3 regions of the Bradyrhizobium daqingense genome follow, and region 2 is predicted to be linked to each of the others. Evidence: riboswitches for the same ligand, from Rfam matches in the RefSeq annotation. Region 2 holds a riboswitch; each other region holds the start of a gene.
The links. A riboswitch is a leader RNA that binds a small molecule or an ion and turns the genes downstream of it on or off. The one in region 2 is predicted to bind cobalamin.

Region 1 (7,967 bases), 420 kb from region 2:
GCAGCATCTGGCGACAGCAGGTTATCTGGCTTGGGCGTGCTTTTTGCTTCCTTCGCATCGGCGATCTTATTGCCGAATCGCAGGAAAACTGTCGACGCAGCAAACAACAACAGCGAACGGCGCGAACGCGCGGTCCTGGTTAAATGGTACATATTTGGAGAATTGGCTGCATGCATGTGTCGCCTCAACGCACGGCCTTACGCCACCCGGTGGCTTCGGCTTCCGCTTCGCTACAAAACCAGCGTTCGCTACGCTTCTTCGTCATGTCGATTAGTTCGTAGCTGGCTTGCCCTGGCAGGTGATAGATCCGCTCGCCGCTGCGCTCGACAGTGCCTTTTATCAGGCACTCGGGGGACGGCGGTTCCGACAGCAGGACGGATCCGAGCAGTACTTCCTGCGCGTCGATCGGAACCGACCACGCGCCGACGATAATCGTGCCCTTATTGCGGCGAGGCCAGTCCCAGGGAGCGATGAACGCTCCCGACCACAGTCCCGTATGGGCTGTGCTTGCCGCCAACTCATAGACAGCGTGAGATGGAGCAGTCGATAGTGCCCAGCCCGAGCGTACCATCCAGACGTTCACATTCTCGCCTTCGATGAAGCAGTTACCGAGGGCTCGTCTGTACTCATCGACTCTCTGGGTATGACAATCCCAGGTTCGCCCATTTGAATGCTTGATAAGCTCGTCGCGAGCAGCTACGCCGCAGGCCCATTTCCGGCCCTCGACGTCGAGACAAATCTGGTCCGTCTCAGGAGCTTCGATGCCTGAGAGCCGAACGTTGGTTTTGTCGATCTCGATCGTATTGCCGTCGAGGATGCGCGGAGCACCGCTGAACGTCGCGGCGCAGACCGGAGATGTGACGAGAGCGAGCAATGCGAACATAATTCCGCGGTTCTTCATCCCGACAACAACCTTTCGCTCCTGATCCACGTTTCACGCACGACACGGTGCCGATACATTCGACTGCTTGACAGCGTTACGTCCGTTATTCCGCCGGCATTTCCGACGCGCTTTATGAGGGCTTCGCCGGAACGCGAACCTACGGCCTGACGCTGCGTAAGGATCAAGTGATTTCTTTGGGGCGTGCGGCGCTATTCTTCGAGCATCAGCGGCTCTCTCACTAGGACCGCGCTTTACTCTCTCCACCTGAGGGGAGATCCTCGCGGGCGGCGCCGAACTGGCGATGCTGAACAAACCCGAACCCCGGAACGTTGTCTTTGCAAAAAAAAGTGGCCGACGATGAAGCGCTGGCTCGCGCTGGAGTCAGGCGTGGAGCATCAACCTTGGTCTGGTTGGCGACGGTTTCCATCGGCAAAATGGCCGCTGCCAACGGTTCTGCAATGAAATTTCGCACTTCACACGAAAAGATGTGAAAAAGATCGGTCTGGCTTTCTCTGGCCGATTTAGAAGAAGACGCAATGGAGTTCAGGGTAGACGCCCGCGCATAACTTAACCTTCTTACGCCCGGCAAGATTGATCGTTGATGTCGACCTGGGCAGGTGGAGCAGAGTTAAACAGGCGTTTTCCATGCTTCGAAATCTGGATCGATGACATGCAGACGAATGGGTGCCAGCTAAGCTAGGGTCGAGCCAGTCTGGTCCTCGACGTTTTCTTGCGTACGGCCCCTGAGCTTCCCGGCCTGCGCGCTCGGAAATGCGCAAGCGCTCAGCGGTATGCCGGGTCGCTACCGGTGAACGTCTCCCGGTAACTTCCTCGCCGGTTTCGTCTCACACCCAGTTCCTGGTGCCTTCGACGTTGCTATACTCACGCACAGTGGTGTCCTCACACCGGCTGGAGTGAAGGCGGGAAAACCACATCTCGCAAGCTCGTGCGCGCCGCTGACACTAGGCGGAACAAACGCAATCGCGCGGCCGACCTTCTTGCGACGGGCCGGACTGCTGCGAGAAAGGCACCCGGACCGTTGCGGAAGCTAAAACAAAGCAAGTGCCGAGCGCGTATGTCTTGCAGTCGGTCCGAGGCACTGGGCCATGGAGGAACTGCGGCGCGATGTTGCTCTGCGGCAGTTTACTCGGGCCTTCGCTCTCCTAAGTCTTCCTCTTCATTTGGCTCGGTGCGTTGGAACCAGGAGCCAGGGGCAAATTTCGCGATGCGCTTGGCAAAGGAGGATTGTGGCTCCCAATCCTGTCCTTCTCTCTTTTCGAAAGTGATGACCCCGTTGTGTGCAAAATAACGTGGTCCTTGGATACTACAATTCACCAAGAGCAGAACGCGCCACACGTCACCCGTCTCGGCCGGTTTGCCATTCCGCTTCGGTAAGTAGTCCACTCCAACTGGTTCAATGATAGTACAGCGGCCCTGCCGCAGAAGATCGCCGAGCCGGCCTTGCGGGGTGGCCACGAAGTTGAAGTTGGCCGGATCATGCAGAAAGCGAAGATTTGCGTCCCTTTCGCCATCTGCGACTTCACTGGCGATCAGGGAGAGCGCCAGGGCGCGCCAGCCCAATTCCATCGGCTTCGCATAAGTCGACGCAAGTTCAAACGTGCCGTCGAGGGCGATCTTCCAGGTGATAACGTACTGTTCGTCCGATTTGTTGTCCCGGTGTCTGGTCCACGAAACGAAAATAAAGTCGTTTTGGCCAAGTTCAATAACGCCCCACATTTGAGGCACGAACTGTGCCACCTTCGAGACATTGGAGATAATTTGTTCTATCGTCTCACCATCTTGCGCTCGCCAAGTTGACTTCAATCGTTCGACAAGGGGGCTGTCGCTGGCCCGAATATTATTGCTCATGGCAGCCGGCCAGGCGAGGCAGATTAAAAATCCGACCAAGCAAAGCCATAGCGCGGGTCTTCCAGACATTCTCTTCATAACCCTCGGCCTATCGCGTTTCATCCAAACATCTTGTAAAGCAGGCAACCTCGAACCTGCTATGAGCCATCGCAAGAAGTTTACGGGATGCGACGTGGCACCCGCTGGCTGTCCCGCGCGATCAGGCGCTCCCTGTATGTCATGCGCAGCTAACTTCCCCGACAGCGACTGCGTCAGTTGGCTGAGCTGGACCTGCCCAGCAGGAGGAGACTGGGCATGCCGAGGGTCTGCATTCTTCGTGCCAGGCAATAGGCGGAAATTTTCACAGAGTTTGTGTCGCTCTTGTCGACTTTCTGACCTTTGCACGTTTTCGGTGTTCCTATTCAGTGTATCCGCCGCAGCTTGTGCATCCTTGTCCCGCACCGGATATTTAGCAGAAGAGTTGAACGCCTCGATGCCGGATGCCTGATGGACGGAAGTGCGTTTGCCGCTATTGAGCTGTGTGGTTCGCTATCGTGCCGCCGGCGTTCGAGCTGCATGATTGCCAGCGGCACCAAGCCGGCTTGATCCCGGCTTTGAAGTCTGGGTGGCACGCAAATCAACCCCTCGCCTCGTATGTTGCTAAATTCCGCCACGTGCCTTGGCCTATTCGCTGCAGATCCTTTAGTTGAGAGAATAGCTGGCTAGCCGAGGTGCTGGGCGAAACTCTGGAAATCGCAAGGCCGCATCGAAAGCATTCTGATAGAAACGTCGGTACTCCCGCCGGAAGGCTGCTTCTGTCCCTTTCATCGATCTAGCGTGCGGCTCCGCCTCAAGGCAGCTCCGGATGCTATTCCGGTATCTGAGAAGGATATGTCTGATTATGACATCTCTGATTAGAGAATGTTTCTGGATGGTGGTAAGTCACAGAGATGCACGGTCATTCGGCTAGCAGATGTCGCAGATTAGCTTGCACATAATCTGAGAGGTTGACGGAAGAGTTCTCGTGCCGATAATCCAAGTCGTCGAGGTTCTCCGGTTCCCATTGATCCGGAGCTAAGAGGGAAGCCGGTGCAAATGCCGGCGCTGCCCCCGCAACTGTAAGTGGCGAGCCGCTGTCCAACGATGTCACTGAAGCCTGCACGGCTTCGGGAAGGCCGGACAGCAGCGATGACCAGCAAGCCAGGAGACCGGCCCCGACAATATATTGGTCCACGGGCGGGGTGTCTCGGTGGTACGCCAAGCAGCCGTCGCACGCGCGACTTCTCCTGCCTGCGTCCGCCATGGCCTTTGTCCCCAACAGGGGTTAACGCGATGTCTCCTCTCTCTCTTCCAGTTGCTACGCTCGGAACGCCACGCATCGGCCCAAGGCGTGAGCTCAAGCTCGCTCTAGAAAGCTACTGGTCTGGAAAGATTAGTGAACAGCAGTTGTACGAAGACGCATCCGGCCTACGCGCAGCGAACTGGGCTCGTCAAAAATCGCTCGGCGTCACGATCATTCCGTCAAACGACTTCTCGCTGTATGATCAGGTGCTTGATACAAGTGTCATGGTTGGCGCCATCCCGGAGATCTACGCCTCGAGCGGAGAATCCGTTTCGCTCCAGACGTACTTCGCCATGGCCCGCGGATCGCAATGCGGCGATCAGGATGCGAGTTGCGACCAGAGTACGCGGGGATCTGGCGTGCCCGCGCAGGAAATGACCAAGTGGTTCGATACCAACTACCACTACATGGTTCCCGAGTTTTACCGGGGACAGGCGTTCAGACTGTGCTCTCGCAAACCCGTCGAAGAGTATGAGGAAGCCAGGGCTCTTGGCTTTCAGACCCGCCCTGTCCTGATCGGGCCGGTCACATTTTTAAAGCTCGGCAAGAGTACCGATAGCGCGTTCCAGCCCCTCTCTCTCCTCGATGATCTGATACCTGTCTATATCGACCTTCTGCATGAATTAGCCAAACGAGGGGCAAGTTGGGTTCAGTTTGATGAGCCCTGCCTGGTCCTTGATCTGGATGAGGCGGCGCGACAATCGTTGCTGCACGCCTATAACCGGTTCGCAAAGGAGGGACCCGCTATCAAGATCATGCTTGCGAGCTATTTCGGCGCCCTAGGCGACAATCTGGATACTGCCTTGAGCCTGCCAATTTCCGGTCTGCACGTCGATTTGGTTCGAGCGCCAGAACTATTGGATCAGATCATTGCTGACGGCCGAAGTGATCTCGTCATGTCGCTCGGTGTCATCGACGGCCGCAATGTGTGGCGGTCGAACTTGCCGTCGCTCCGTCAGCGGCTGAAGCCCTCGATTGCGAAGCTTGGCAGGCACCGTGTACAGCTCGCTCCGTCCTGCTCGCTGCTTCACGTGCCGGTCGATGTTGAACTCGAGACCGGGCTCGCGTCCGACGTCAAGAGCTGGCTTGCTTTCTCGGTTCAGAAGATGCGTGAGCTTGCGATCCTGGCGCGGGTACTCGCAGGCGACCAGAATGTTGGGCTAGCTCTTGCCGAGTCGGAATGCGCCGCGACTGCCCGCCGGACCTCGCCGAAGATCCATAATGCCAACGTCGCTGTCCGAATGAGGGCGATCGATCAGACGATGCGCCAGCGCGCCACCCCGTTTGCCCGTCGTTCCGAGATCCAAAGGGAACGCTTTGGACTGCCGGCTTTTCCTACCACGACGATAGGATCGTTTCCGCAGACCGCAGCGGTGCGAAATGCTCGCGCGGCGCATGCGCGAGGTGCGATGAGCGAGGAGCAATACGACAGGTTCCTCAAAGAGGAGATAGCCCGCGCCGTACGTTGGCAGGAGGACATCGGTCTTGACGTCCTCGTGCATGGCGAATTCGAGCGTAATGACATGGTGCAGTACTTCAGCGAGCAACTCGCCGGCTTCGCATTTACAAGGAACGGATGGGTTCAGTCCTATGGTTCGCGCTGCGTTAGGCCCCCGATCCTGTTTGGCGATGTAGTGCGGCCGAAGCCGATCACCGTGGAATGGTGGCGCTACGCGCAATCACTAACTGGTAAGCCGATGAAGGCGATGTTGACCGGACCGGTGACGATCCTGAACTGGTCGTTTGTTCGCGATGATATTCCTAGAAGCGAGGTCTGCCGTCAGCTTGCGCTCGCGATGCGCGATGAAGTCCGCGATCTCGAGAATGCCGGTGCAGCCATAATACAGATCGACGAAGCTGCACTCCGCGAAGGATTGCCATTGCGCCGGTCGGACTGGAAGGCATATCTCGATTGGGCCGGAGATTGCTTCCGCCTCTGCTCATCGGGCGTTACCGATCAAACGCAAATCCATACACATATGTGCTACTCAGAGTTTAACGACATCATCGGTGCGATCGCTGCAATGGATGCGGATGTCATTTCAATCGAGACGTCGCGATCGAAAATGGAGCTACTGGATGCGTTCAGGAAGTACGAATATCCAAATCAAATCGGACCGGGCGTGTACGACATTCACTCTCCACGCGTCCCCGAGACGGGCGAAATGAAGGAGCTGATGGTGCTAGCTCGGACGCGTTTGCAGGATTCGCAGCTTTGGGTCAATCCGGACTGCGGCCTAAAAACGCGCAAATGGGAGGAGGTTCGGCCGGCGCTCACCAACATGGTCGCTGCCGCGCGCGAACTGCGCGCTGCATCCGATCCGCAAATCGGTTGATCCCGAGCTCCGGTCTGTTCTCAACAAAGCTAATTCGGTTGTGGTGATTTGCGCTTTCCACAATATCGAGGCTACCATTGCCGCCGACATGATGCCCGGTCCACTTCGTGGACCGGGGAAGGTACGGTCTCGGAGAAAAGACGGTGACGCGTTGCGCTAGTTTCGTTGGCCGGGGTAGAATTGCCGGCTGCTCGATCACGGCGACAACATTCGCCGAAAATCTGCAACCCATGTAAGCAGAAGTGTATTGCAGCTAATCATGCCGTGGTACGCGGCCGTATAGGTTGAGATTTGGAAATTTACGCCGAGATTTGTCGCTCATGGGCACGTTGGCAACGGCCGCGACAGCAATGAGAAAACTAATGCTTGACGGACACCGCAAGGCACTCGGCGCGGATTCGGTCCGCTCGGAGATGCCGTCAGGCTCCCTCATTCGATCCACGAGATAGTTTCAGAAGAGAGGACGGCGAAGGCAGTCCGTACCCCAACTCACACCAATCCATTTGGGATAACGGCGCTATCCGGGCCACATACGCCAATGCGTCGGCCGCACCGCGATTTGCTCTCCGGTATTCGCGTTGATCCATCCGCCGAAGATCCGGCGGCAAGGAAAGACCACCCGGTGAATTGAATTACCCTCGATCACGGCAATCTCCAGATCCTGATCGAAGGGCGGCGCCTTTCCAAGCTGCTCCCATGTCAGATCATTAGATCCTGGCCGGTGTTCATAGCTGCGGGGTGACAAATTCAGATACCTTGTTAACACTGCGCACATCGCTTGGGTTCTGCGCGGACAGGCCGACGCCGATATCGTTCGGACGACCCGCGTCTCGATCGCGTCAGCCGCGGCGGAGGGATATCGGCTTTGCGCTGTTGTGACGGAACATGATCCGCTCGCGAACTGAAATATTTGGATCTGCGCCAGGAAACGACATCTGAGCTTTTGTCGAATTGATTTGGATCAGCTCAAGGCCTCGGCCATTGATATTTGTAGATGTGCTGCACCAGTTTTACTGGACTGCAGCTCCAGTAATCCGGCCCGGGCAGGGTAAATGGTCCGGCCGTCTGTCATGTCACGTCCTTTGTTGGTGAGACACATCTCCTTGTCCTCCGGCGTCATCGTGTTGGTTGTGTGTGGGTGGCCTTCCTCACGCGCGCATTTAGATGGGCGTAGCTTCGCTCTGAGCGCATAGCAGGGCCGTCCCGCAGGCCGATAAAGTAGATGCCATCGCAAGTCGGCGCAATTTATCATGTGGCCGGTCATTGGCTCGCCGCGCGGCTGCGGCTGCGTCTGGCAGCAGTCCTAGGAACGGCCGCGGGTACCCGGGGATGAAAGCATCATGGGCGTCAAGCATTTCTGTCTGCCGTGCGTCTGACCTTACTAGAAGACCACTTCTATCAGAGGCAGCCGCTGCAGCATTGATGCTTGTCAAAAAGTTGTGCGCGTCCGGGATCGGTGGCTCGTGACCGCTACCAGCCGCAGACGCCTGTCGACATGCTCCGAACTCGCGCTTCAGCGAGCGCCTCGCGTTCTCTGCAACAGACCAGCGCCTTGATT
Region 2 (7,967 bases):
TTCGTTCCTGACGTCTTGATCCAGCGCCGAAGAAACTCGCGCGTTGCGCAGCGGCTCATGAAGAAGCTCTTGAAATCCGCCGGCACGCCGCCGCGCGTTATGATCACGGATAAGCTGCGTTCGTACGGCGCTGCGAGGGCGAAGATGGGCTTACACGTCGAACATCGCCAGCACAAAGCTCTCAACAATCGGGCCGAGAATTCTCATCAGCCGACGCGGCGACGCGAGCGGATCATGACGCGCTTCAAATCGTCCCGTCAGGCTCAACGGTTTCTGTCCGTTCACGATCAGGTCGCGAACCTTTTCCACATCCCCTATCCCGGCGCCGCCACCGCCGACTTCCGTCGTGCTTCGCGCGAGCGAGCCTTTGCGACTTGGCGCGAGATCTCCATGACAAGCGCTATCGCCGACTCTCGACCTCTGAGAATCGCCTCCTTCGGCTCGGCGGTCGATTAAGTTGACGATGCCCCCTGATGAGCCAGAGCCTCCCTTCTCGAAAAGCCTGATCAGTCTCAAATTGTCTGACGACGGACAATCGTTGCCACTGTCTCAGCCAGGCTGCTGTCATCCGAAAGACGGCAAATCCGGGCGCGGGTCCACCCTTCTTCCCGAGCTCGTCAGCTTCTCGAAAGCCAACCTTCCTAGCATTCAAGCCCGGTCTCTAGATGCCGATGCCGCCCATGCTGAACTAGGGGGCCCGCTAGTGGATCTGCAGGAGATTTTGTTATCAGAAAGGAGAGCTTTATGGATTCCAATCGGATAAGCGGTGCCGGCGCGCAAGGGTCTCCAACGGGTTACGTCCGGACACAGGAGGATCATGATCTATTTAGGCAGGCCGCGAATGAAGCCCGGTCATTATCATCTGCCGGGCCTGTGTCGGCACAGACGCCGATTTGGCGTTCGAGCGCTCCATACGGAAGCTTTTCACGCGATGGCTACTCTTGGAACAACGACGTATGGGGCCCGCACCCTGGGCCTCAGACGATTTCGGTGAGTGCAGCCAACCGGTGGAGCGTGTGGTCGAACCAGCCCAATACTCCTGGCATCAAGAGCTATCCGCACGTGGCTTTCAATATCGGGAAACCGCTCAGCTCAATCAACACTCTGAGCTCGAGCTTCAATCAGGAAGTTCCCACTGGCGGCGCCTGGGATGTCGCCTACGATATCTGGGACAGCTCAGACCGACATGAGATAATGCTCTGGACAAACTACACCGGAAACTCGGACGGGAGCGGCAACGTTAAGCCCATTTCATATCATTATGCCCCTTCCGGTGCGGCGATTCCGGTCTACAGCAATGTCAATGTAGGCGGGGCGACTTGGAACGTGTTTGAAGGCGAAGGCTCCGATGGTCACAAGGTCATCTCATTGCTGCGCACTTCGAAGACCAACAGCGGGACAGTGGACATCAAGAGTATCCTGCAGTGGATCAAGTCGAAGGGGTACTTTGGCGACATAAACGTCGGTAGCGTCCAATACGGCGTCGAGATTACCTCGTCCCCGGGGGGAAAGAACTTCAATTTCAACAACTGGTCCGTGACTTCGAAGTGAAGTCCGCGCGGGCGGTAAGGTGAGCTGCGCTATGCCAATGAGCCACGCTGACTGACGGCCTTGGCTTGCCGCTCACATCCCGACCGCCACGATCCCGGCCTCAACCGAACCTATGCCGAGATGGCAAGCCATTACGGCACGGCCATCTCGCAGCCCGGCCGCGGCGCCCAAAAGATAAGGCAAAGGTCGAAGTTGCGGTGCAAGTCGCGCAGCGATGGATTTTGGCGCGGCTGCGCAACCAACGCTTCTTTTCGTTGGCGTGACCTGCCACTGAGCATTTCCTCCAGAAGGATTCAGAGTCCGCCCCGAAGAAGGACGGACAGATGAAGCGAGCAAGGTTCACGGAAGAGCAGATTATCGCAGTGTCGAAGGCGCATGAGGCCGGGGCGAAGACGGCCGACCTAGCTCGCAAGCACGGGGTCTCCGAAGCGACGATCTACAATTGGAAGGCCAGCTCGCAATGGTTGGCACGCAAGATCGCCGCGATGGGGCATACCGTCCGCATTATTCCGGCTCAATTCGTCAAGCCTTATGTAAAGTCCAACAAAAGTGACATCATCGATGCCGCAGCGATCGCGGAAGCAGTGACGCGACCAACAATGCGCTTCGTCGAAATACGGTCGCCCGAACACATTGACCTGCAAGCGCTGCATCGTGTTCGCGATAGGATGATTTCGCAACGGACGTGCCTCATAAATCAGATGCGCGCTTTTTGCCTTGAATATGGGATCGCTACTCGACTCGGGAAGCGTCCGAGGGAGGGTGTTTCCTCCCTTCGGCCATCACCTTATCCGTTGACCGTCGGCTACTTTTCTGACTCAATCAAGCCGTTTATGGACCGGTCTTAACAACCTCGGGGGCGGCATGGATTCGATCCTTCGCGTTCTGATGCCCTTCTTCGGGCCGAAGAACTATTCTGAGATGCTCTAGAAGAACGCTTTGGCGGATTTCTGGCTGACCTTAGCCTGCTCGTTCCTGGTGAGGTACGATCCTTGGATTAACGGTCTTTTCTTGCGAGTTGAGCATCTGCCCGGCGTCAAGGAATTCGCCACGGCTATTAAAGCTCCTGAGGTGAACGTGGGCGGCTTCGCGCTTGCTTTGCTGGTGCTCATCTTCAGCAGGGTCACCCGATTCCATGATCGGATTTCGGACATATTTAAGATCAGGGCGAGGTTCGACCGCGCTAACATCCTTCTCCCTCTGGCTGTCATGTCGGGTGCGCAGATGTCGGCCCGTCAGGTGGCAAATCTCAAACGCGACCGCCATCCCCTCGTGAGAGCGACGTTCTACAAATACGCGTCCAGCCGAAGCGAACATCCGCTCGTCGACAAGCACGACATCGAAAGCGCATTGGAGGCTTGGCACATATTGGGTTGCCTTGGAGTGGCTCTTCATACTCACAGGCTTCGCGGTCTTATCCGCCTTCGCCAGGGCAGCTTGGTTTCTGATCATTTTTTGGACCGCCTCGATGGCCGCGCTTCTATTTATGCATCTTCGGTATGGATTGCTGGAACGAAGGGCGGATCCCCAGATCCAACAGATAGCCGGGAATGCCGAGGCAAGTGCAGGCAACCGCCAAGCATTCACAGAGGCGGCCATCTGATGTGGTACAAGATCGGGAAGGATATCATCGTCCGGAGCGAAAACGCAGCCAAGCCGGAAACACAGAGTTGGGCCTATCTTAAGAAGCTGATCTCGCGTCTCGAGCCAATTCATTCCAGCTTCGACTTTGGCTGCGGCAAACTGCGTTACGAACGGGCAATAGCCAAAACCACCGGCGAACTTGCGTTGGTGGATTCGGAAGTGCAGCTTTCAAGGGGTCAAATGATCCGCGGTCGTTCGACCACCATCCGCGATTACGTCGGCAAATCAAATCACGTCCACGCCCTCACCGTGGGTCAGTTTGCCTCCCATGACCGGAGATACGACCGCGGCTTCTGCATAAACGTTCTTTCTGTGATCCCATCGGCAAGCGTGAGACTTGGCATCGTTCAACTGATGAGAGCTAAGCTAAAGCCAAACGGCACTTGCTTGTTTGTGACGCTCTATCGCAATTCTGATTTTACAAGGATGCAGAATCTCCCGAATTGTCAACCATACGGCAACGGCTTCCTCATGGACTCGCTTAGGGGCCATTCCTTCTACGGCCTCATCCCGCCGGACGATCTCGCCGGATTGGTTAAGCGTGCAGGCTTCTCGGTCGAGTCGATCGTGCTGGATGAAGGCTCCGCATACCTGTGGGCCCGAACTCCGGACGGGCGACCTGGACCGATCAATTTCGAAATCCGTGAAACTGCGGAGAACTTTCAGATTCGATCTCAGCCAAGCGTGAGCAACCGCAGCTCGGCAAGGTAGACCAGGCCGGCAGAGACGGCGCTTGGATCCTGAGCAGCAGCCGCGGGGGCTCAAGTCACATCGACGACCTGTCCCGCTTAGGTTCGTCTGCTTCCGATAGTCGGCGATCTGCTGTCTGTAGTGGCCGATGCTCGGCGCATCCGGAGCCACGTCGCTCTTCCAATCGACGACCGCGTCGATGGCGCCGGCCTCGTCGAACGCGATCGCGTCAACCTGTCCGGAGAGCAGGACCTTGCCGCCTTCGTGAGTCTGGCTTCCGAACAACGGGAGCTCGGGGGCGAGACGCGGTCGCGGCGTCACGACGTCCGGAAGAGCGAGCGTCCGCAGCACCGTGGCGGTCAGTTCGACGGCGCTGATGCCCATCTTCGGATCCTCCGCCGGTTCGTGCCCCATCTGCCGGATCAGTTCCGCAGCCCGCGTTTCAAGTCCGCCCTGGCGTCGCAGGCTTCTCCGGTCAGCACCTCCTCGATTAGCTTGTGAAGGATGGTGCCACGCGTCGAACTTCTGAGAACGGCAGCAGGCTCCGCAGCGCCGGTTTCCGGAATTTCCCCGCTTTCGATCTTCGCTTCTGGCTCGTCCACCTGATCAAGTTCGCTCCGGCTCGGGCGACGCCAGATCACGGTCTTGCGCACATCGAAGATAGCGGTCGCCTCGGCGGCGAAGGTCTCGCGGGTCTGCCCGTTCTCTAGCGGCGTGACGTTCCTTTCCTTCGCGGTGCCGACGTCGTTCGGGTTGATCGCCGGGAGACCAGCCAGGCCCAAATCGACGAGCTTTGCCCAGCACTTGTCCGACAGGTCGGCGGAGTGCCTAGGCAGGATCAGCAGGTCGCGCGCCCGGGTCGCGGCCACGTACCAGAGGCGTACGCGCTCGCGCCGCTGCTGCTGCCGCGGTGACGGTGTTGCCCCACGGATTGGCCGAGGAGACAATCACGGATTGAGCAGTTGCGGAGGCTGTGCGGACGCCGATCCCGCTGCGGCGATCGAGGCCAGCACGATTCCTAGCGTCAATGCTGACCCGGACAGCCAGCGCTGTTTGAGCAGGATTGAAGTTGACGCCGAAACTCGCGCCGGCACGGCTACTACGTTTGAAATGAAAACGGTGATGACCACGGGCGAAACAAAAAGCCGTCACGCACATTCGCCGTGAGCGGCAGCCGTTCGCCCCGAATGCGGCAGATCTCGATCGGCTTTGCAACGTCTTGGAGCACCCCGCCCCTGCGTCAGTCCATGACCACGACCGGCAGCAAGGTTTCCTGGCTCGCGGGTTGACGCCTCCGACCACCTTCCCAGGTTCGAACGAACGAACCCAATGGCCCAACTGTCGTCGGCTCGCCGCTTACAGTTGCGGGGGCAGCTTCGGCCTTGTCCGTGAGGACGCACCGTATTCCCTTGATACGCCTTTCGGCGCTACCGATAACCAGACTGAAGGCCCCTCATAACCGAGTCAAGCAAGGGGCGTGAATCGAGTGCTGAGTGACACAACATGTGACAGTTTAGCCCGTCCTATTCGTGAGAGTGCGTTTTTCTAGTCCGATTGATGTGGCCGCACATCTGCTCTGACGAGGCGCACAGGATTGCCTTCGGCTTTTCACCGCCTGACGACCCGTACTTTGCAACGCGCTTGAGGGATAAGTTGGGCGAACGGGGGGCGGACGCCCCGCCGGTCAAGGACTGAGCGGCAGCAGCGCGCCGGGCAAGCCGCGGATCAGGTCGGCTTCGGGACATGCCGCGGCGAACGCAAGGCGAATGCGGCTCGTGGTCTCGACCACACGGGCAGCGAGTTTCAAGAGACTCCGCCTCGACGGCATTTGCGATGTTCGTTTCGATCTTCTCTAGCAAGATCGACCTGATCTGAGGATCGAGGGGCGACTCCGACGTCGAAAGCCCAGCCAAATGTCCCAGCTCTTTGATGCGGCCGTGATGGCCGGCTCGGGTGCCGTTTACATGTCTCAACCGTTCGCACAGTGTATCGAAGCCGGCTTGTCCGCCTATGATCGCCCTGCCTGTCGTGCTGAGCATGTCCGGTGTTAGCCCTGCGAGGTACTTCACGCTGACCCTGAACCGCGCGTCGCGATCTGCAAGGCAGAACGCCATTGCGACGATGGCGTCGAACAGCGCGGAATTCGAGAGGTCATGGTACTCCGCGGGGAGAAGCTTGCGCGCAGCCTGCTTACGGCTAGGGTCAGGGTGAACGAGACCAACCACGAAGTCGAAGGCTTCTTCGTCGGGAATCTCGACGAGAGATTGCTCGAAATCGCGCAAGTCGACGGTCGGAAGGAGCAGATGCGCCAACAGCTTCAGGCCGAACGGCAGCAATTGCTCCAGCAACTTGCTGGATCGGCGGGAGATGTCCGGCGCGCGGAGGATGAGGCACGGCTGTTCGAAGCCATGTTCGCGCAATTCCAGGCCATCCGCGACTCTGGCCTGACCTGCTTTGGATGCGGCGAGGAATTGGCTGCTTTCGATCGCAAGCTGGCGGAAATCGGCAAAAATATCGAAGACGCCAAGCGGAATCGCGATCCCAAGCTCGTTGCCGATCTGGAGCGCCTAGCCGCGGAGGTCAAGACGGCAAACCGGCTCAAGACCGAGACACAGGATGCGTCGACCCGGGCACACAGCGCGAAAGACAGGGCCGAGGGCGCGTATGAAGACTACATGAAGAACAATCGTGAAGTCCTGGCGGTGGCACGTCGCGCCCGCGCGCGCCAGCTGCTGGACGGATTCCCGCAATCGAGGGAGATGAGCGACTACCGGTCGAAGGTGGCCGAAATGGCGGCTCAGTCCTTGTCGGACCGCATCGCTGGGCTGACGGCGGACCGTGAAAACCGTTCTACCAACCGGCGCTCCACCCTGATGAGGGAAATGACGGGCGCCGTGAACAAGCACGGGCAGGACTTCTATCTCGTGCCGCCGTTCACCGCCGAGGAGGCGACGCCGTCGGCCGTCGAGCAGTGGGCGGTCGCCGAAAAGGACCGATTGGATGGGCATGAATTGGTCCAGTACGCGGAGCAGTGTCGGAACGCTGAGACGGAGATGACCTCGGCATTCCGGGACGACCTTCTCCATCGGCTCGACGATGCCTTCACCGGCATCAAGTCCACCCTGAACGAGCTCAACCGCCACCTGAAGGACCGCCAGTTCCACGGGCGCGACTACTACTCGTTCAAGGCGCTCGAGGCCCCGACCCACGTCGCGCGCCGCCCTAATGGACGTCATTGCGGACAAGCTTGCGAACGAGGCCGAAAGCCGCGAGACAGCGCTCGAAAAGGTTGCCGCTCTTGCTAAGCGGGTGAAGTGGCTGCGGGTGGCGAAGCTCGCAACGACGTCGGCGGCTTCGATCTATTTCGGCGTTCCGCCGGTCGGGGCCGCCGGCGAGTTCTTCGAACTCGGCAGAAAGATGTGGAGCGAGGGCTTCGGGAAGAGCGATGCCGATGCGGCGAAGAAGGCCGTCGGCGATGCCGTCAAGGAAGGCGGCGAGCTTCTAAAACCGAAGGAGGAAACGTCTCCTCCGAAGGAAATTCAGGCTCTGCGCGACACGCTCGAGCAAACCCTTGAAGAACTCGGTATCACGCTTGTCGTGTTGATCGACGATCTCGACCGCTGCCTGCCCGAGACAACGATCTCGACGCTCGAAGCCATCCGCCTCTTCCTATTCCTCAAGAACACCGCCTTCGTCATCGCTGCGGACAACGACATGATCAAGCACGCAGTCCGCAAGCACTTCGCGGGCTTCGAAAATGACTTGATGGTAACGAACTACTTCGACAAGCTGATCCAGGTTCCGATCCGCGTGCCGCAACTCGGCACGCAGGAGGTCCGCGCATACATGATGCTGCTATTCGTGGACAACAGCGACCTGCCCGAGCCCGACAAGGAGAAGATTCGCGCCGCCGTGATCCGTCAACTGAAGAGCACTTGGCAGGGCAAGAAGGTGGACCGCGCGTTCGTCAACTCGCTTGACATCGGCTTACCGGGATCGCTGGTCGGGCAACTCGACACTGCCGAGCGGCTGTCTTCGCTCATGACAACGGCGTCCGGAATTGTCGGCAATCCCCGCCTGAT
Region 3 (7,967 bases), 1.6 Mb from region 2:
AGCCCGATGTCGATCTATAACCCTTTGAGAGACAAGCTGGTCGCAAACAGCTCTGCCTCGCTCAAGATGACCTTTGCCGACATCGAGATGCTTATCGGTCGCTCCCTCCCGAAATCAGCGTATGAATATGATGCGTGGTGGGCCAACGAAGACCCCGTCAAAACAAATCACAGTCACAGCCTTGCGTGGACAGTTCCGGGGTATCAAGCCGAACCAAATCGATTGCAGCGGACAGTAACATTTCGGCGCAGGGGGTAGCATTTTCCGCAAAAGCGAATGCCTTGAACCTGGTTCGCTAATTCGACAATCGAGGATGCGTCGTGAATGAAAATGATCACGCGACACGACTAAGCCCGTATCGACAAGACATGATATTTCTTATCGCAGTAGCCTCTCCCTCCGTTGGCAGCAAGCAAGGGGCGGCCGGGCGCCGATACGCGTGCCGAGCTCGATCTTGGCGTCCCTCATCTCCGCCAGCAGAGCCACGGGATCGAGCGTGCGATAGCTCTCGAAGGCGCCGTTCGTTTGACGCCTTTGCTCAGCTTCGGATGCGCGAGAGCGCACTCAGGGATCATCGCCGCTTCGAGTTTGGGACGGAGCGGATCGGCGACCTTGCCGAACTGCGCCGTTGCAGCTTCTGCATCGAACTCGGTGACGATGAAGGCGAAGACGACACGGCGCCCGGTCTTCCAGCAACCGGCTCACGTGGCTGTTGGAGATGGGTGCCGTAGTCGGCCGCTCCGAGCGCAGTCGTTCAATACCGAACTCGGCTGGGAGTTCTGTGAGAGCTCCTGGAATAGCCAGTTCTCGGGATGTCGCTCGGCCTGTTTCGCGGCTCAAATTTCATGTATCGAAGAGGGTACTGGCCGTGATCGAGAAGGCCAGCCGCAGCAAGAAATTCTGGACTCTTAACTCGATGCGGCGCCGAGCCTTATCGCCGGCCCCTACACACGCCTCCGTCTTACTGCGGATGCATCGTCCGCCCGGAACGAAATGGATTGAATGCGGCTCGTCCGTCGAAGCTTCGCCGTAAGCGGGAACACTTGCATCCAATGGCCGACGAACGGTCGATACGGGCGGAACGAGGACACGCGGAGCAGCTGCAATCAGGAAACTGACTCGCTGTCGATGCGCTGACTCTTGTCATGCTGATGTGCTCGAAGCCGCGCAGGACGGGTAACCGCGATTAGACATTTTCGGGTCAAGCCACTTAATCAACAGTCGGCGGACAGCATCCGCGACCGACCCGACATGCACTTTGCCCATCGACCGGCCGCTCAGGCGGCGCTTGCGACCCCGTCAACTACCAACCCTTGCAGTTGATGGAGGTGGCGGAAACGTGGCAATCGTCGTCAATATCCCGTCGGGGGCGTCGAATTCGAAACTGGGATTCAGAAGAATAAAAAAATTGCTAGCGGGCACGGTAGCCCTCAACACGCTGGCTGCTCCTGCCTCTGCCGTTGATCCGGCCGCGCGGCCTTACTTCAAAGCGCCTCCGGCGGTCATTCCGATCTATGATTGGAGCGGCTTCTACGTCGGCAGTGCTGGGACGTGGTCAACGCCGGCGGCGTGGTCGTCGCTCCGCCCGTTGGCATGGGGCGCCATCATGCGACGGGAGGCACGGTGGGCGGTCACATCGGCTACCGCTGGCAAATAGCGAACTCGGTGTTCGGTCTGGAGACGCAGGGCAATTGGGCCGATTTCAAGGGCTCCAACGCGAACCTTGCTTTCGCAGGCGTCCGGGATGACTCCACGCTTGATGCATTCGGCCTGTTCACGGGCCAAGTCGGCTATGCTTGGAATAACGTGCTGCTCTATGTAAGAGGTGGGGCTGCAGTCGTCCGTGACAAATACCGGGTCTCCGATTTTGCGACCGGGCTCACTATCGACAACGGCAGCGAAACTCGTTGGGGCGGCACGGTAGGGGCGGGCCTTGAATTTGGCTTTGCTCCGAACTGGTCCATCGGCGTTGAATACGACCACCTGTTCATGGGTCGTCGGGATGTGGATTTCTTTTTTTCACCCGGACTCGTGGGTGTTCCGGTGGGCACTTTTGCAGGGACTGCCCGTATCGGTCAGGACGTCGATATCGGCTTGGTCCGTGTGAACTACCGGTGGGGTGGCGTGATCGCCACGACCTATTGATCGATCTTCGCCAAAATGGCGCGGGTTCGCACCAATATCCTGAGCCGCATCGCGGCATAGAAACCTTGGCAACAGGGACTCGCATCAATAGCGCTATCGGCTTCTTGTCGGTACATCGGCTCGAGCTGGTTAGGCGTGGTTCAAAGGAATCTGGCTGATCTGGTTATGACGCAGCGCCACGGCGAGATCGCGGCGAACTCAAGCGTGCTGCCGTGGTCGAACGCCAGCCGCTTAGTGGCTGGCTGCGCCGATTTCCCGGCCCCGTGCCTCCACCTGCATCACCGTCGGCTTTCCGGCCGTCGGAGAATGATGAGGCAAAAAATAGTTTTGTCGACCGTCGTAGTTAACCCGGCCCTCGCTTAGGGAGACACAGGTCATCGATTACAATCGTTCCGGTCGGCCGCAGCACGCTCATCGCACAGGCAGCGCACTGAAATGCGAGCCGAGGTGCGAGCCGGGCGCACCTTCGTGCTACGACTTGGTCGACCAGGTCGAGGCCGCACTGGCCACCTCGGACGAAAGGCCGACGAGCGGTCGAAGCGGCGCTCGTGCGAGGGTGGGACATAACGTCGACGACGTGATGGCTTGCGTCATCGTCGCTGCCGATCTCTGCGCCCGATCAGCCTGCCGAACCCCCGCTGGCGCGGATCAATTGGGAGCGCCTCGGAGAGCGGATGCAAAATCTCGAGAGGTGGATCGGCAGCGCTGAAGCGGAACTCTTGTGTTAGGACAGAAACGCGGCTGTCATCCGAGCCGCATTGCCAGCGTCTGCTCGTAGTAGATCACCTCCGCGAAGCCACGGCCGAGGAAGACCGCCAGTGGGTCGGCGACGAAATCAAACGCGAAGGGGGATGAAGAACAAATCGGTTTGCCTGATCCGACCGGGCTGCAATGAAGATGACCCCCTTTGACAGGGTTGCCCCTCTTTACAACTTCCGATTGCGTGATAGTAATCCCCTCTAGCCCTAAGAGGGGGGCGGCCGTGGCGATCATCGAGAACATTCGTCTGCTCAAGGGCGTAGCCGTGTTGCGCTGATTGACTTCATGAAGGTGGTTGACGAGACCCACCTCACCGACCTGCGGAAATACTGTAAACCCTAGCCGCCATCAGCAATGGAGCGCATGTACCGGCTTAACCCAACAAACCATCTGTGTGTCCGGCTTTGTCGCGCTGCAATCAAGACGCCACGATGAGGAGGTCCGGTTCTATGCCTTTGTCATGCTGGCGGGTGACGGCGACGACTATCGGCGCCTGCCGCTGTCAATGCCGCTAGCATGAATAAAATGGGCTAGATACGGCCGAAAGTCGCCCACACCCCGTCTTCTCCGTCCCAGCTGCCGCGGCTCGCCGCCTTGGAGTACTCCGTGGCGCGCTGCTCGAAGAAATTGGCGTGCTCGACGCCATTGAGAATCTCGACGAGCCACGGCAGCGGATGCGCCTTGAGCTGGGTGAACCCGCCCTCCTTCGCCTCGAAGAAGCCGAAGACCGGGGCAATCCGGAGTTGGGCCAGTCGCCAGTCGGCGACGTAGCGGACGTAGGCGTGGATATGCTCAGGCAGCATCCCCTCGATCTTGCCAAGGCCGAAGGCGAGCTCGACGAAGTTCTCCTCCAGCTTCACCATGGTCTTGGCTACGTCGACAATGTCGTCGCGGACGGGGCGCGTCACCGCGCCGGTTTCGCGGTGCCATTCGTGAAATAGCTTGATGATGCCCTCGCAGTGGAGACTCTCGTCGCGCACTGACCAGCTTACGATCTGTCCCATGCCGTTCATTTTGTTGTGGCGTGGGAAGTTGAGCAGCATGGCGAAGCTGGCGAACAAGGCCATGCCTTCGGTGAAGGCGCCGAACATCGCCAGGGTACGGGCGACATCCGCCACGCTGTCGACGCCGAACTCGTGCATGTAGTCCGCCTTGGCGCGCATCTGCGCATAGCCGCGGAATGCCTCGAACTCGGTCTTAGGCATACCGAGCGTCTTGAGTAGCAGGGCATAGGCGTCGATATGAACCGTCTCCATGTTAGTGAAAGCGGCCATCATCATCTGGACGGTGAGTGGCTGGAAGATCGGAATGTACCGCTTGAAATAGTTGTCGCCGACCTCGATGTCCGACTGAGTGAAGAAACGGAAGATCTGGGTGAGCAGCGCGCGCTCGCTGTCGGTGACGCGGCCCGAAGCCCAGTCGTTGAGGTCGGCGCCGAGCGGCACCTCCTCGCCCATCCAGTGGGTCTGCTGCTGGCGCTTCCAGAACTCGTAAGCCCAGGCATAGCGATCGACGTCGTAGCTGCCGGTCGAGTCAAGGAGGCCGACGCGTCCCTTGCCGATCAACGTGCGCGGATCGGCGCGCGATAGATCGATCACTGACATGCGAGGCACTCCTCATAGTCGGTGCGCTGCCGCGCCGGCTGCTGCGTCGGCGTTGCATCCCCGGCAATCTTGCCGGCGAACGCCGCGCGCGAGATCGACTTTGATCGACAGTAGTAGAGGCTCTTCACCCCACGCTTCCACGCCGTCCAGTGCAGCATGTGGAGGTCCCACTTATCGACGTCGGCCGGCAGATAGAGGTTGATCGACTGGCTCTGGCAAATCAACGCGGCGCGGTCGGCGGCAAGCTCGACGATCCAGCGCTGGTCGATCTCGAAGGCGGTGCGAAAGATCGCTTTCTCGTGCTCCGACAGGACGTCGAGATGGGCGACCGATCCGTCGTGCGCGATGATCGACTCCCAGGTCGCCGAGGTGTCGGCGCCTTTCGCGGCCAGCACCTTAGCGAGGTGCGGATTGCGCACCGAGATGGCGCCGGATAGCGTCTTGTGGGTGTAGATGTTGGCCGGGATCGGCTCAGTGCAGGCGCTGGTGCCCCCGCAGATGATGCTGATCGAGGCGGTCGGCGCGATTGCGATCTTGTGGCTGAAGCGCGCCATCACGCCGCGTTCCAGGGCATCCGGGCACGGGCCACGCTCGCGAGCGAGCGCCACGGATGCGGCGTCGGCTTCGCGACGGAGTTTTCGGAACATGTTCAGATTGAATGACTTGGCCAAGGTACCCTCCATTGGAATGCCCTTGGCCTGGAGAAACGAGTGGAAGCCCATGACGCCGAGGCCAACGGAGCGCTCGCGCAGGGCGGCGTAGCGGGCACGCTTCATTCCGTCCGGCGCCACCGTGATGAAGTGCGTGAGCACGTTGTCTAGGAAGCGCATGACGTCCTCTATGAAGCCGGGCTCCTCATTCCACTGGTCCCAGGTCTCGAGGTTGAGCGACGACAGGCAGCAAACCGCGGTGCGCTCCTCGCCGCGATGATCGATGCCGGTCGACAGGGTAATCTCGCTGCACAGGTTGGAGGTCGAGACCTCGAGGCCGAGCTCGCGCTGGTGCTTGGGGAGCGCACGGTTCACGGTGTCGATGAACAAGAGATAAGGCTCGCCGGTCTGCAGCCGGTTCTCAAGGATGCGTTGCCACAGCTGGCGGGCGTCGATCTCGCGGACGACCTCGTTAGTCTTCGGGCTGCGCAGAGCGAATGCGGTGCCGGCGCCCACGGCACACATGAACTCGTCGGTGACGTTGATGCCGTGATGTAGGTTGAGGCTCTTGCGGTTGAAGTCACCAGACGCCTTGCGGATCTCGAGGAACTCCTCGATCTCGGGATGGTGGATATCGAGATAGACCGCCGCCGAGCCGCGCCGCAACGAGCCCTGGCTGATCGCCAGCGTGAGGCCGTCCGTGACGTGGATGAACGGGATGATGCCCGAGGTGACGCCGCCCCTCGCCTTCTCGCCGATTGAGCGAACATTACCCCAGTAGGTGCCGATGCCGCCGCCATTGGAAGCAAGCCAGACGTTCTCGTTCCAGGTGCCGACGATGCCTTCGAGCGAGTCCGACACTGAGTTAAGGAAGCACGAGATCGGAAGGCCGCGCGTCGTGCCGCCGTTGGAGAGCACCGGTGTGGCCGGCATGAACCACAGCCGAGACATCGCATCATATAGACGTTGGGCATGCGCAACATTGTCCGCGAAGGCGCAAGACACTCGGGCGAACATGTCCTGGAGGCCTTCGCCGGCGAGCAGATAGCGGTCGGTCAGCGTCAGCCTACCAAACGAGGTCAGCAGGTCGTCGCGCGACCGATCGAGCGAAAGGTCAGACGGAGTTGGCGATCGCGCGGGGGGCCTCGGCAGGGGAGCCGGCAATGCTGGGGGCTGCACAAGACACAGTTCAGGTGTGGTAGGCTTTGCCTGCGCTGAGGGCTGCCGCACACTCGGCAGCTCAATGAGATGACCATACTGATCGAAATCGTAAGACGCCGACATCGGCAACCCCGTGATATTTGGGGGCTGGGACCGTGCGGACGACTTGCGAGGGGACCGGGCAAATGTCCCCGGCTGCAAGCGACCCACCGGGCACCCCGCCCGAGGACATGGGTTCTGTCGCGGTAGGTTTCCTGGCTCGCGGGTCGCTGCGGCTGTCGGCCTTCCCAGCGCTGTCGCGCTAATGCCTCGGAATAGCCGCTGCCGACACAATGGGTTCCCCCCTAACACCGTGCCACCATATATGCGAATTTAAAACCACTACGACACCACATATAGAAGCCTTTGCCCAGACTCGTCAAGACGGCACAGTCAAGTTAACCAGTTGGAGCAGCCCCGAGGTCGAGGTTCGAAATTCGCCGAGCGCCTGTCCTGAGAGCCTCACTCAAAAAACATAGATGTCTCAAGGCCTGGCCAATCGGCGAGTTAGGAGCCTCAGATGGGCGACGAGCGGCCAGGCGAGCTCGGTAGCGGCGGAACCTTCGAAGTCTTTGCAGAGATGCCCACATCTGCCGAGCCACGCAAAGGTGCGCTCGACGACCCAGCGCCTGCGATCGGCCAAGATGTGCTCAAACCTTTGGAAGTGGCGTCGCAAATTCTCCAACAGGGGAACAGCAACCCTGGACATCCTGAATGTTGGCATCGATCGGTTCGCGGTCCGCGAATTGAGTTGGGCCGGATCGGGTTTCGGTAGCCATACGCGTCTCGCCATTCATCGCTTTCTGTGGCCTTAGGGTCTGTACCTAAATAGCGCCACGTGATTCTCTTGCCTACGTGTTGATTCGGGGGCGAGAGAATGCGCGCTGGTTTGTTTTGGCTGAACGACAGGCAATGGGCGCGTATCGAACCGCATCTGCCGAGGGGACTGACGGGGCCGGATCGGGACGACGACCGACGCATCGTCAGCGGCATCATTCACATGCTGCAATCGGGTGCACGATGGCGTGATTGTCCACGTGAATACGGCCCTTACACGACGATCTACAATCGCTTCAATCGCTGGGCCAAGCGAGGACGATGGTGCGCAATCTTCGAAGCGCTGGCCAAGCCTGGCGAAGACGGCGTCGTACTGTCGCTCGACTCGACCTCGATTAAAGCTCACCGGTGTGCCTCCGGCGGAAAAGGGGGGAGCACAATCAAGCAATCGGCCGCTCGCGCGGAGGCCGCACGACAAAAATCCATGCGCTGAGCGATCCGCTCTGCCGGCCGGTCGTCCTGCATCTGACTCCAGGCCAGGATGCCGATATCGCTGCGGCTCCCGATGTCCTGGCGCTCGCGCCACCCATGAGCGTGCTCCTCGCCGACAAAGGGTATGATGGCGACAAGCTTCGCGGCGAAATCATTCGTCGTGGCGCCAAGCCCGTAATCCCCAATAAATCTAACCGTGTCGTCATCCATCGCTTCAACAAACGCGCCTACAAAGGACGAAATGTCATCGAACGCTGCTTTTGCAGGCTCAAGGACTTCCGGCGCATCGCCACGCGATATGACAAGCTCGCCCGTAATTTTTTGGCCGCTGTTCATCTCG

Region 1: it holds a riboswitch for cobalamin, as region 2 does, so the genes downstream of both, metE (5-methyltetrahydropteroyltriglutamate--homocysteine S-methyltransferase) here and LPJ38_RS37545 (hypothetical protein) in region 2, are expected to answer to the same signal.
Region 3: it holds a riboswitch for cobalamin, as region 2 does, so the genes downstream of both, LPJ38_RS07180 (ribonucleoside-diphosphate reductase subunit alpha) here and LPJ38_RS37545 (hypothetical protein) in region 2, are expected to answer to the same signal.

The regions. Positions count from the first base shown of each region.
Region 1 is NZ_CP088014.1:7,501,067-7,509,033, reverse strand. Features, by position in the region: gene LPJ38_RS35755 (carbonic anhydrase) at 1-176, opposite strand, end outside; gene LPJ38_RS35750 (thermonuclease family protein) at 185-901, opposite strand; gene LPJ38_RS35745 (hypothetical protein) at 1,122-1,472, opposite strand; gene LPJ38_RS35740 (nodulate formation efficiency C protein) at 2,027-2,752, opposite strand; cobalamin riboswitch at 3,761-3,962, shown strand; gene metE (5-methyltetrahydropteroyltriglutamate--homocysteine S-methyltransferase) at 4,064-6,409, shown strand.
Region 2 is NZ_CP088014.1:7,924,931-7,932,897, reverse strand. Features, by position in the region: partial or broken gene LPJ38_RS37575 (IS6 family transposase) at 1-456, shown strand, start outside; gene LPJ38_RS37570 (glycoside hydrolase family 12 protein) at 745-1,551, shown strand; partial or broken gene LPJ38_RS37565 (IS21 family transposase) at 1,633-1,811, shown strand; partial or broken gene LPJ38_RS37560 (hypothetical protein) at 1,875-1,946, shown strand; partial or broken gene LPJ38_RS37555 (IS110 family transposase) at 2,007-2,297, shown strand; gene LPJ38_RS37550 (class I SAM-dependent methyltransferase) at 2,491-3,906, shown strand; gene LPJ38_RS37545 (hypothetical protein) at 4,308-4,754, opposite strand; cobalamin riboswitch at 5,131-5,332, opposite strand; gene LPJ38_RS37540 (transposase) at 5,570-5,692, opposite strand; gene LPJ38_RS37535 (hypothetical protein) at 6,093-7,190, shown strand; gene LPJ38_RS37530 (P-loop NTPase fold protein) at 7,111-7,967, shown strand, end outside.
Region 3 is NZ_CP088014.1:1,544,167-1,552,133, reverse strand. Features, by position in the region: gene LPJ38_RS07200 (DUF7662 domain-containing protein) at 7-258, shown strand; gene LPJ38_RS07195 (outer membrane protein) at 1,552-2,145, shown strand; gene LPJ38_RS07190 (hypothetical protein) at 2,890-3,147, opposite strand; gene LPJ38_RS07185 (ribonucleotide-diphosphate reductase subunit beta) at 3,435-4,508, opposite strand; gene LPJ38_RS07180 (ribonucleoside-diphosphate reductase subunit alpha) at 4,499-6,442, opposite strand; cobalamin riboswitch at 6,547-6,717, opposite strand; partial or broken gene LPJ38_RS07175 (transposase) at 6,843-6,989, opposite strand; one part of gene LPJ38_RS07170 (IS5 family transposase) at 7,236-7,575, shown strand; one part of gene LPJ38_RS07170 (IS5 family transposase) at 7,575-7,967, shown strand, end outside.